2 regions of the Acidovorax temperans genome follow, and region 2 is predicted to be linked to the other one. Evidence: predicted binding sites of a transcription regulator. Region 2 holds the regulator's gene; the other holds the start of a gene.
What was found. The regulator FNR, encoded in region 2, switches genes on or off when oxygen is low (the NO sensors DNR and NnrR bind a similar motif). The targets are predictions, from matches to a motif close to TTGATNNNNATCAA.
Positions count from the first base shown of each region.

Region 1: PQV96_RS11355 (universal stress protein) is a predicted target of FNR. The motif match lies at 2,052-2,065, and genes of this name have one in related genera.

Region 1 covers NZ_CP117193.1:2,407,059-2,410,787, forward strand. The annotation lists gene bktB (beta-ketothiolase BktB) at 1-163, shown strand, start outside; gene PQV96_RS11350 (Bug family tripartite tricarboxylate transporter substrate binding protein) at 331-1,314, shown strand; gene PQV96_RS11355 (universal stress protein) at 1,534-1,971, opposite strand; gene PQV96_RS11360 (2OG-Fe dioxygenase family protein) at 2,125-2,889, opposite strand; gene alaS (alanine--tRNA ligase) at 3,052-3,729, opposite strand, start outside.
Region 2 covers NZ_CP117193.1:1,733,117-1,736,845, forward strand. The annotation lists gene ccoG (cytochrome c oxidase accessory protein CcoG) at 1-671, shown strand, start outside; gene PQV96_RS08230 (FixH family protein) at 717-992, shown strand; gene PQV96_RS08235 (hypothetical protein) at 1,060-1,353, shown strand; gene fnr (fumarate/nitrate reduction transcriptional regulator Fnr) at 1,444-2,166, opposite strand; gene hemN (oxygen-independent coproporphyrinogen III oxidase) at 2,355-3,729, shown strand, end outside.

The DNA of each region.
Region 1 (3,729 bases), 670 kb from region 2:
CAACGGCTCGGGCATCTCGCTGGGCCACCCCATCGGTGCCACGGGTGCACTCATCACCGTGAAGGCGCTGCACGAACTGCAACGCGTGCAAGGCCGCTACGCGCTGGTGACCATGTGCATTGGCGGCGGCCAGGGCATTGCGGCGATTTTTGAACGCCTGTGATCGCCCCGGCGGCAGCATCGCCCGTGGCGATGCCGCCATCCTGGATCGGCAAGGCCCCACGGGCCGGTGATCAGCGATCATCACATCCCGTGCCGGCACCGTACCCGCACGCCAGGCAGCACATCGCACCGCTGCCTTTCCCCACAATTTCCGAGACATCACCGACCATGATTCGCAAACTGCTTTCCTTCTCCACCCTGGCACTGGCCCTGGGCACCACTGCATACGCCCAGGCCCCCGCTCCAGCGGCCGCCTACCCCACCAAGCCCATCCGCCTGATCGTGCCCTTCCCTCCCGGCGGCGGCACTGACATCCTCTCGCGCCTGGTGGCCACCAAGCTCACCGAAGGCGCCAAGTGGACCGTGGTGGCCGACAACAAGGCGGGCGCTGGCGGCACCATTGGCATTGGTGAAGCCGTGAAGGCTGCCCCCACCGGCTACGACCTGGTGATGGGCCAGAAGGACAACCTCGTCATCGGCCCCTGGCTGTACAAGAACCTGAGCTGGGATCCCACCAAAGACCTGACGCCCGTGGCGCACGTGGCCTACACCCCCGTGGTGATCGCCACCAGCGTCAACAGCAAATACAAGACGCTGGCCGACGTGGTGAATGGCGCCAAGGCAGCGCCCGGCACCATCACCTACGGCTCTCCAGGCAATGGCACCTCCATCCACCTGGCGGGCCACCTGTTTGAACAGGCCGCCGGAGTCAAGCTCAGCCACATCCCCTACAAGGGCTCCAACCCCGCGCTGATGGACGCGCTGGCAGGCAATGTGGACTTGCTCGTGTCTTCGCTGCCGTCGGCCATGGGTCAGATCAAGGCAGGCAAGCTGCGTCCGCTGGCCGTTACCTCTGCCAAGCGCAGCTCTTCGCTGCCCGATGTGCCCACCGTGGCCGAATCGGGCTTCAAGGACTTTGATGTGAGTACCTGGTACGGTGTGTTTGCCCCCGCTGGCACGCCTGCTGCGGTGGTCACCACCGTCAACGCAGAAATCAACAAGCTGCTGGCCACCGCCGACATGAAGGCGGCCATCCAGGCCCAAGGCGCTGAGCCTGAAGCCATGTCGCCCGCACAGCTGGGCACCTTGCTCAAGAAGGAATACACCCAGTGGAAGGGCATCGTCGAGGCCTCTGGCGCGAAGATTGAGTAACCCCCTGAGGCGCTTTGCGCCTTCCCCCTGAAGGGGGACGCACCCGGTGGCCTGGCAGAGCCAGTTCCACGGGTGCATTGGTTGAGGACGCGCTTGCTCTACGGACGGCGCAGTGTCCGAGATATCCAATGAAAAATGGCTCCAATCTGGAGCCATTTTGTTTTTCAGCACATGCTACACACGTGGTGGTGCATGCTCTGCAAGAAGTGATTTGACGGGTCAGTCGCGCACCACCAGCACAGGCACATGCACCAGGCCCAGCACGCGTTGTGTGACGCTGCCCAGCACGAGCTTTTCGAGGCCACGGCGGCCATGGGAGCCCATCACGATCAGGTCAGCGCCAGTGCTTTCCAGCGCGCGCACGATGCCGTCGTGCACTGCGTGGCCTTCGCCCACAACGGTGGTCACAGGCACGCCCGCTTCGGTCATGGCCTTGCGCGCTGCGTCCAGGGCTGTATTGGCTTCCGCCGTGGCGGCGCTCAGGTACTGCGATTGGCCGTAGGCAAAATCAGCGCCCACGCCGGTGAAGGGATAGGGGTCCACCACGTACAGTGCCGTCACGACGCTGCCGAAAGTCTTGGCCAGGGCAGTCGCCTTGGATACGGCGAGCATGGAGGTTTCGGAACCGTCGATGGGAACCAGAATGTGCTTGAACATGGTGTTGCTCCTTAGGTAGTGGAAATCAGGCGGTGGCCCGAATACAAGCCAGAGTGTGACCCCGCACCGCCTTCAGCGACTTGATTCGCATCAAATCTGGGCGGTTCATTGCGTGGCGTTCTGATCAGGCTCGGGTGTTTATAAACCAGAGGCTCACGCCCCCAGCACATCAGCGCCCTGAAAGTTGCCGCGCCGGCAGGTGACGACCAGTGTGTCGCGGTAACCACCCTCGGCCACAGGCTGGATTGGCGTGGTTTCGTGGATCATGCGCGCGTCATCCAGCAGCAGCAAGGACCAGGGCTCGGTCAGGGTAAATCGCACGCCGCTGGGGCCGTCGGCCTCAAAAACACGGGTTTCACCGCCTTTGACAGCGTGGCGCCCCACTAGGAACACGGCCACCAGATCCACGCCATCGCGGTGCGCGCCCTCCGGCGTCGGGCGGCCAATGCCGTCCCTGGTGTCGATGCGGAACTGGTGCGCTTCCAGGTACCAGGGCTCAGCACCTGCGGCATGGGCAAAGACTTCGCCAGACACACCCGCCAAAGAGCGCAGCAGCTGGTTCCACACGGGGGTTGTCACTGTCGCATCCTGCATGGGGGCGAACAAGCGCTGCATGCCGCCGTGCAAGGCGTTGTACTCCACCGGCTGCCAGTGGGGCCGATGCGGCACCTGTTGCACCTCCGCGCCCGTCACCACAAAGCACGAGTGGCGCCTGCGCCGGTAGCGCCCGCCGTCTTTCAGGAATTCATCGGGCGGCAAGCCACTCCAGTCGGCATTCAGCGCCATCAAGGCTTGCAAGTCGCATCCAGCCCAGGCGGCCACATCGGCGGGGGCCAGCACCGCGTAACCGGCACTGCGCAGTTGCTCAGACACCTGGGAAGGACGAACAAAAGGCGGTGAAAAAGTGATTTGGCTCATAGAGCTGCCGAGCTTAACCGCAGCGCGGGCCTGCCAGGGCGAGCTGCAGCGCAAGCCACACCCGGCACAAGGCAGATCAACAAAAAAGCCGCTTGCCCCGTGCAGGGAAGCGGCTTTGTTGACGAACACGGCTCAGCGCCGTGCCAGGGGCAAACGCCGTGGTTACACGCGCTCTGCCACCCAGGCCTGCACCGACGCCAGTGCGGCAGGAACCTTGCTGGCATCTGTGCCGCCTGCCATGGCCATGTCGGGCTTGCCGCCGCCCTTGCCGCCCACTTGCTGGGCCACAAAGTTCACCAGCTCACCGGCCTTGACCTTGCCCACGCTGTCAGCCGTCACACCAGCGGCCAGCTGCACCTTGTCGCCGTCCACGGCGGCCAGCACGATGGCGGCGGTCTTGAGCTTGTCCTTGAGCTTGTCCATGGTGTCGCGCAGGGTCTTGGCGTCCGCGCCAGGCAGTGCCGCAGCCAGCACCTTCAGGCCCTTCACGTCCACAGCCTGGGTCAGCAACTCGTCGCCCTGGGCAGAAGCCAGCTTGCCCTTGAGGGCTGCCACTTCTTTTTCGAGCGCGCGGGCGTTTTCCAGAGCCTGGGCGATGCGGGCATTCAGCTCGGCCACGGGGGACTTGAGCGCGCCAGCAGCCTGGTTCACGGTGTCTTCCAGGCTTTGCAGGTAGGCCAGCGCGTTGGCACCCGTCACGGCCTCAATACGGCGCACACCAGCGGCCACGCCGCCTTCGGCCACCACCTTGAACAGGCCGATATCGCCCGTGCGCTGCACGTGGGTGCCGCCGCACAGCTCGCGGCTGGTACCGATGTCGAGCACGCGCACGGTCTCGCC
Region 2 (3,729 bases):
GTGGTCCGCGCAAGAAGAATATCGACTACAAAGCCCAGGGGCTGGGCGATTGCATTGACTGCTCGCTGTGTGTGCAGGTCTGTCCGGTGGGCATCGACATCCGCAAGGGTTTGCAGTACGAATGCATTGGCTGTGGCCTGTGCGTGGACGCCTGCAATACCGTGATGGACAAGATGCAGTACCCGCGTGGGCTCATCCGTTATTCGACCCAGAACGGCGTGGCCAAGCACTGGACGCAGTCGCAGATGTTGCGCCGCGTGCTGCGCCCCCGCGTGCTGATCTACAGCGCCGTGCTGGTCACCCTGTGCGTGGCCTTGTTGGCCAGCCTGGTGACGAGAACACCGCTGAAAGTGGACGTGGTTCGCGACCGGGCCGCCTTGTCACGCATTGTGGCTGGGGGGAAGTTGGAAAACATCTACCGTATCCAGATCATGAACGCTACCGAAACTCCTCAGCGCTACCGCATAGATGCCAAGGGTCTTGAGGGACTTGAAGTGGTGTCGGAAGCGTCGGTGGAGGTCGATCCCGCTCAGTCTCGCTGGGTTGCTGTGCGATTGCAGGTGCCTTATGGGTCTGCTTCACCTGGGTCTCATCCCATCACCTTTGAAATTGGTGCCGAGGGTGGCGGTGCCCACGTGACAGAAAAAACCGTATTTTTGGTTCCCAGGTAGTACCGTTTTCATTCAACGTACAAGCCTGAGTTAATGGAGTTTGCTATGTCTACTGTTTCTTCCTCAGCCACGCCAGCTGCAGCCCCATGGTGGAAGTTTGGCCATGTGTGGCTGGTATTGGCGGGCCCCTTGGTGGTCATTGTTGCGGGGTTCATTACTTTGTGGCTTGCGATGTCGCGCCCAGACCCTGTGGTCGCGGAGGATTACTACCAGCGAGGTATCGACATCAACAAGACCCTGGAGCACCCAGAGAAGAGCTTGGCGCCCGCGATGAAAGGGCGCAATCACGCTGCGACCCCGCCAGAAGCGCAGCCGAGGTGATTGTGAAGTCACTCTGGTTCACTGAATTTCGCAACGACCCAATACAACACCGCAAGGAAACAGCACGATGTGGACACAGCGCCTGATGTGGATTGCCTGGCCAGCCTTTTTGGTGGCAGGTGTGATTGAGATGCTCGTCTTTGCGATGGTGGACCCGCAAGACCTTCACTGGTTCGGGCAGCCTGTCACCTTGTCGAGAACAGGCGTCTACACCTTGGCGTTCTTTGGGTTCTGGGCGCTCACCATGGTGTCCAGTGCGCTCACCACCTTGCTTGCGATGTCCCCCTTTGAACTGAATCGCTGCCCGGTGCCTGACGAGGAGCGCCCTGACGATTGCCGCAAGCATCCCTCCTGCACTTGAATAAAAAAAATGCCGCGCTGTATGGCGCGGCATTGTCGGAGGCGTCAGCGAAGTGCTCGTCAGTTGTCCGGCACCTCTGTCGAAAATTTTTCAGTGGCAGGCTTGTTGGTTGTTCACGATGCGGCGTAGGGCATCGGTATCTAGAATGCGGACATGTCTTTGCCGCACTTCCACGGTGCCTTCTTCTACGAACTTGGAGAAGGTGCGGCTCACGGTTTCAAGCTTGAGGCCGAGATAACTGCCAATTTCTTCTCGCGTCATTCGCAACACCAGTTCCGATTGAGAGAAACCTCGCGCGTGCAGGCGTTGCACCAAATTGAGCAAAAACGCTGCCAGACGCTCTTCTGCTCGCATGCTTCCGAGCAGCAGCATCACGCCATGCTCACGCACGATTTCACGGCTCATGATTTTGTGCACATGGTGCTGTAGCGCAGTGACTTCTCGCGAGAATTCCTCTATGCGATCAAAGGGCATGACGCAAACTTCCGCGTCTTCCAGAGCGACGGCATCGCAGGTGTGATGGTCATTCACAATGCCATCCAGACCAATGATTTCACCGGCCATCTGGAATCCTGTGACTTGGTCGCGACCATCTTCTGTCGCCACGCAGGTCTTGAAGAAGCCCGTGCGAATGGCATACAGCGAGGTGAAAGCTTCTCCGTTGCGGAAAAGCGTTCCGCCGCGCTTGATCTTGCGCCGCACGGCTACCACTTCGTCGATGCGTTGCAGCTGCTCTTCGTTGAGCCCCACAGGCATGCAAAGCTCACGGAGATTGCAGTTGGAGCAGGCGACTTTGATGGTGAGCGGATTCATGGCGCAGAAACCAGTTGGTTGTTCGAGCATATCGTGCTCGACGAGAGAGGCCGAAGTGCCTCGCACAGTGCTTAGAAGCGGATGATATGCATCAAATTGTCGCTCCACCAGCAGTGGGTTCACTTGATTCAGGTCAAGGACGAAGAGGGTAAGGTGCGGCACAGTAACCGAGTACGCAAGGATATCTCATGACCGCTGTTACCCCAGAACTCCTTACCCGGTTTGATGTGCCGGGTCCCCGATACACCTCTTATCCAACGGCAGACCGTTTTGTGGAGGCTTTTGGTCAGGAGGACTATGCCTTGGCGTTGGCCCAAAGGCATTTGGGGACAGGCTCCAAAGCCATGCCGTTGTCGCTGTATGTACACATCCCATTTTGCGAGTCGCTATGCTACTACTGCGCTTGCAACAAGATCATTACCAAACACCATGATCGTGCTGATGTCTATTTGCGGTACCTGAGCCGCGAAATCGACTTGCATACAGCCCAATGTGGTGTGGGGCAGGTGGTTAGCCAGTTGCATCTGGGTGGCGGGACCCCCACGTTCCTGTCTGATGATGGGCTGTGTGAGTTGATGTCCATGCTCAAGCGCAGCTTCACTCTGGCTCCCGGTGGGGAATATTCCATCGAAGTGGATCCCCGCACGGTCAACGCGGAGCGTCTGGCATTGTTGGCAGAGTTGGGTTTCAACCGGTTGAGTTTTGGCGTCCAAGACTTCGACTCTGAAGTCCAAAAGGCAGTACACCGTGTTCAGCCCGCAGAGCAAGTTTTTGCTTTGGTCGAATCTGCACGCACCATCGGGTTTGACTCCATCAATGTGGACTTGATTTACGGCTTGCCACGCCAAACCCCTGAGTCATTTGATCGGACGTTGTCACAGATTGCCCAGCTTCGACCCGATCGCATTGCGTTGTACGCATATGCACATCTGCCTGAGCGCTTCAAGCCCCAGCGTCGCATCATTTCAGCGGAGTTGCCCACAGCAGGTGCCAAAGTCGCCATGCTTTCGCGTTCGCTGGATGCATTTATTGACGCTGGCTATGTATACGTCGGCATGGATCATTTCGCTTTGCCTACTGATGCGTTGGCCATTGCAAAACGGCAGGGGCGCCTGCACCGCAATTTCCAGGGATACAGCACCCAACCCGATTGCGATTTGATTGGGCTGGGCGTGTCAGCGATTGGACGCATTGGGGCGACCTACAGCCAAAACGCCAAGACCCTGGATGAGTATTACGATTTCCTTGACCAGGGTCGCCTGCCAGTCGTTCGGGGGCTGGCATTGAACCGGGATGACTTGGTGAGACGCGCTGCCATCATGGCGTTGATGTGCCAAGGTGAACTGCTGATTGAGCCGATGGAGCAAGCATGGCTGATCGACTTCAAAAAGTACTTTGCTGCTGAACTGGACCGTTTGAAGGACATGGAAACCCAAGGTCTGGTGGAGTTGGGCAGTGAAGGGGTTCGAGTGACCCCCATGGGCTGGTTCTTTGTGCGCGGTATTGCGATGGTCTTTGATCGTTACCTGCAGGCCGATCGCACCCGCGCCCGCTTCTCCCGCA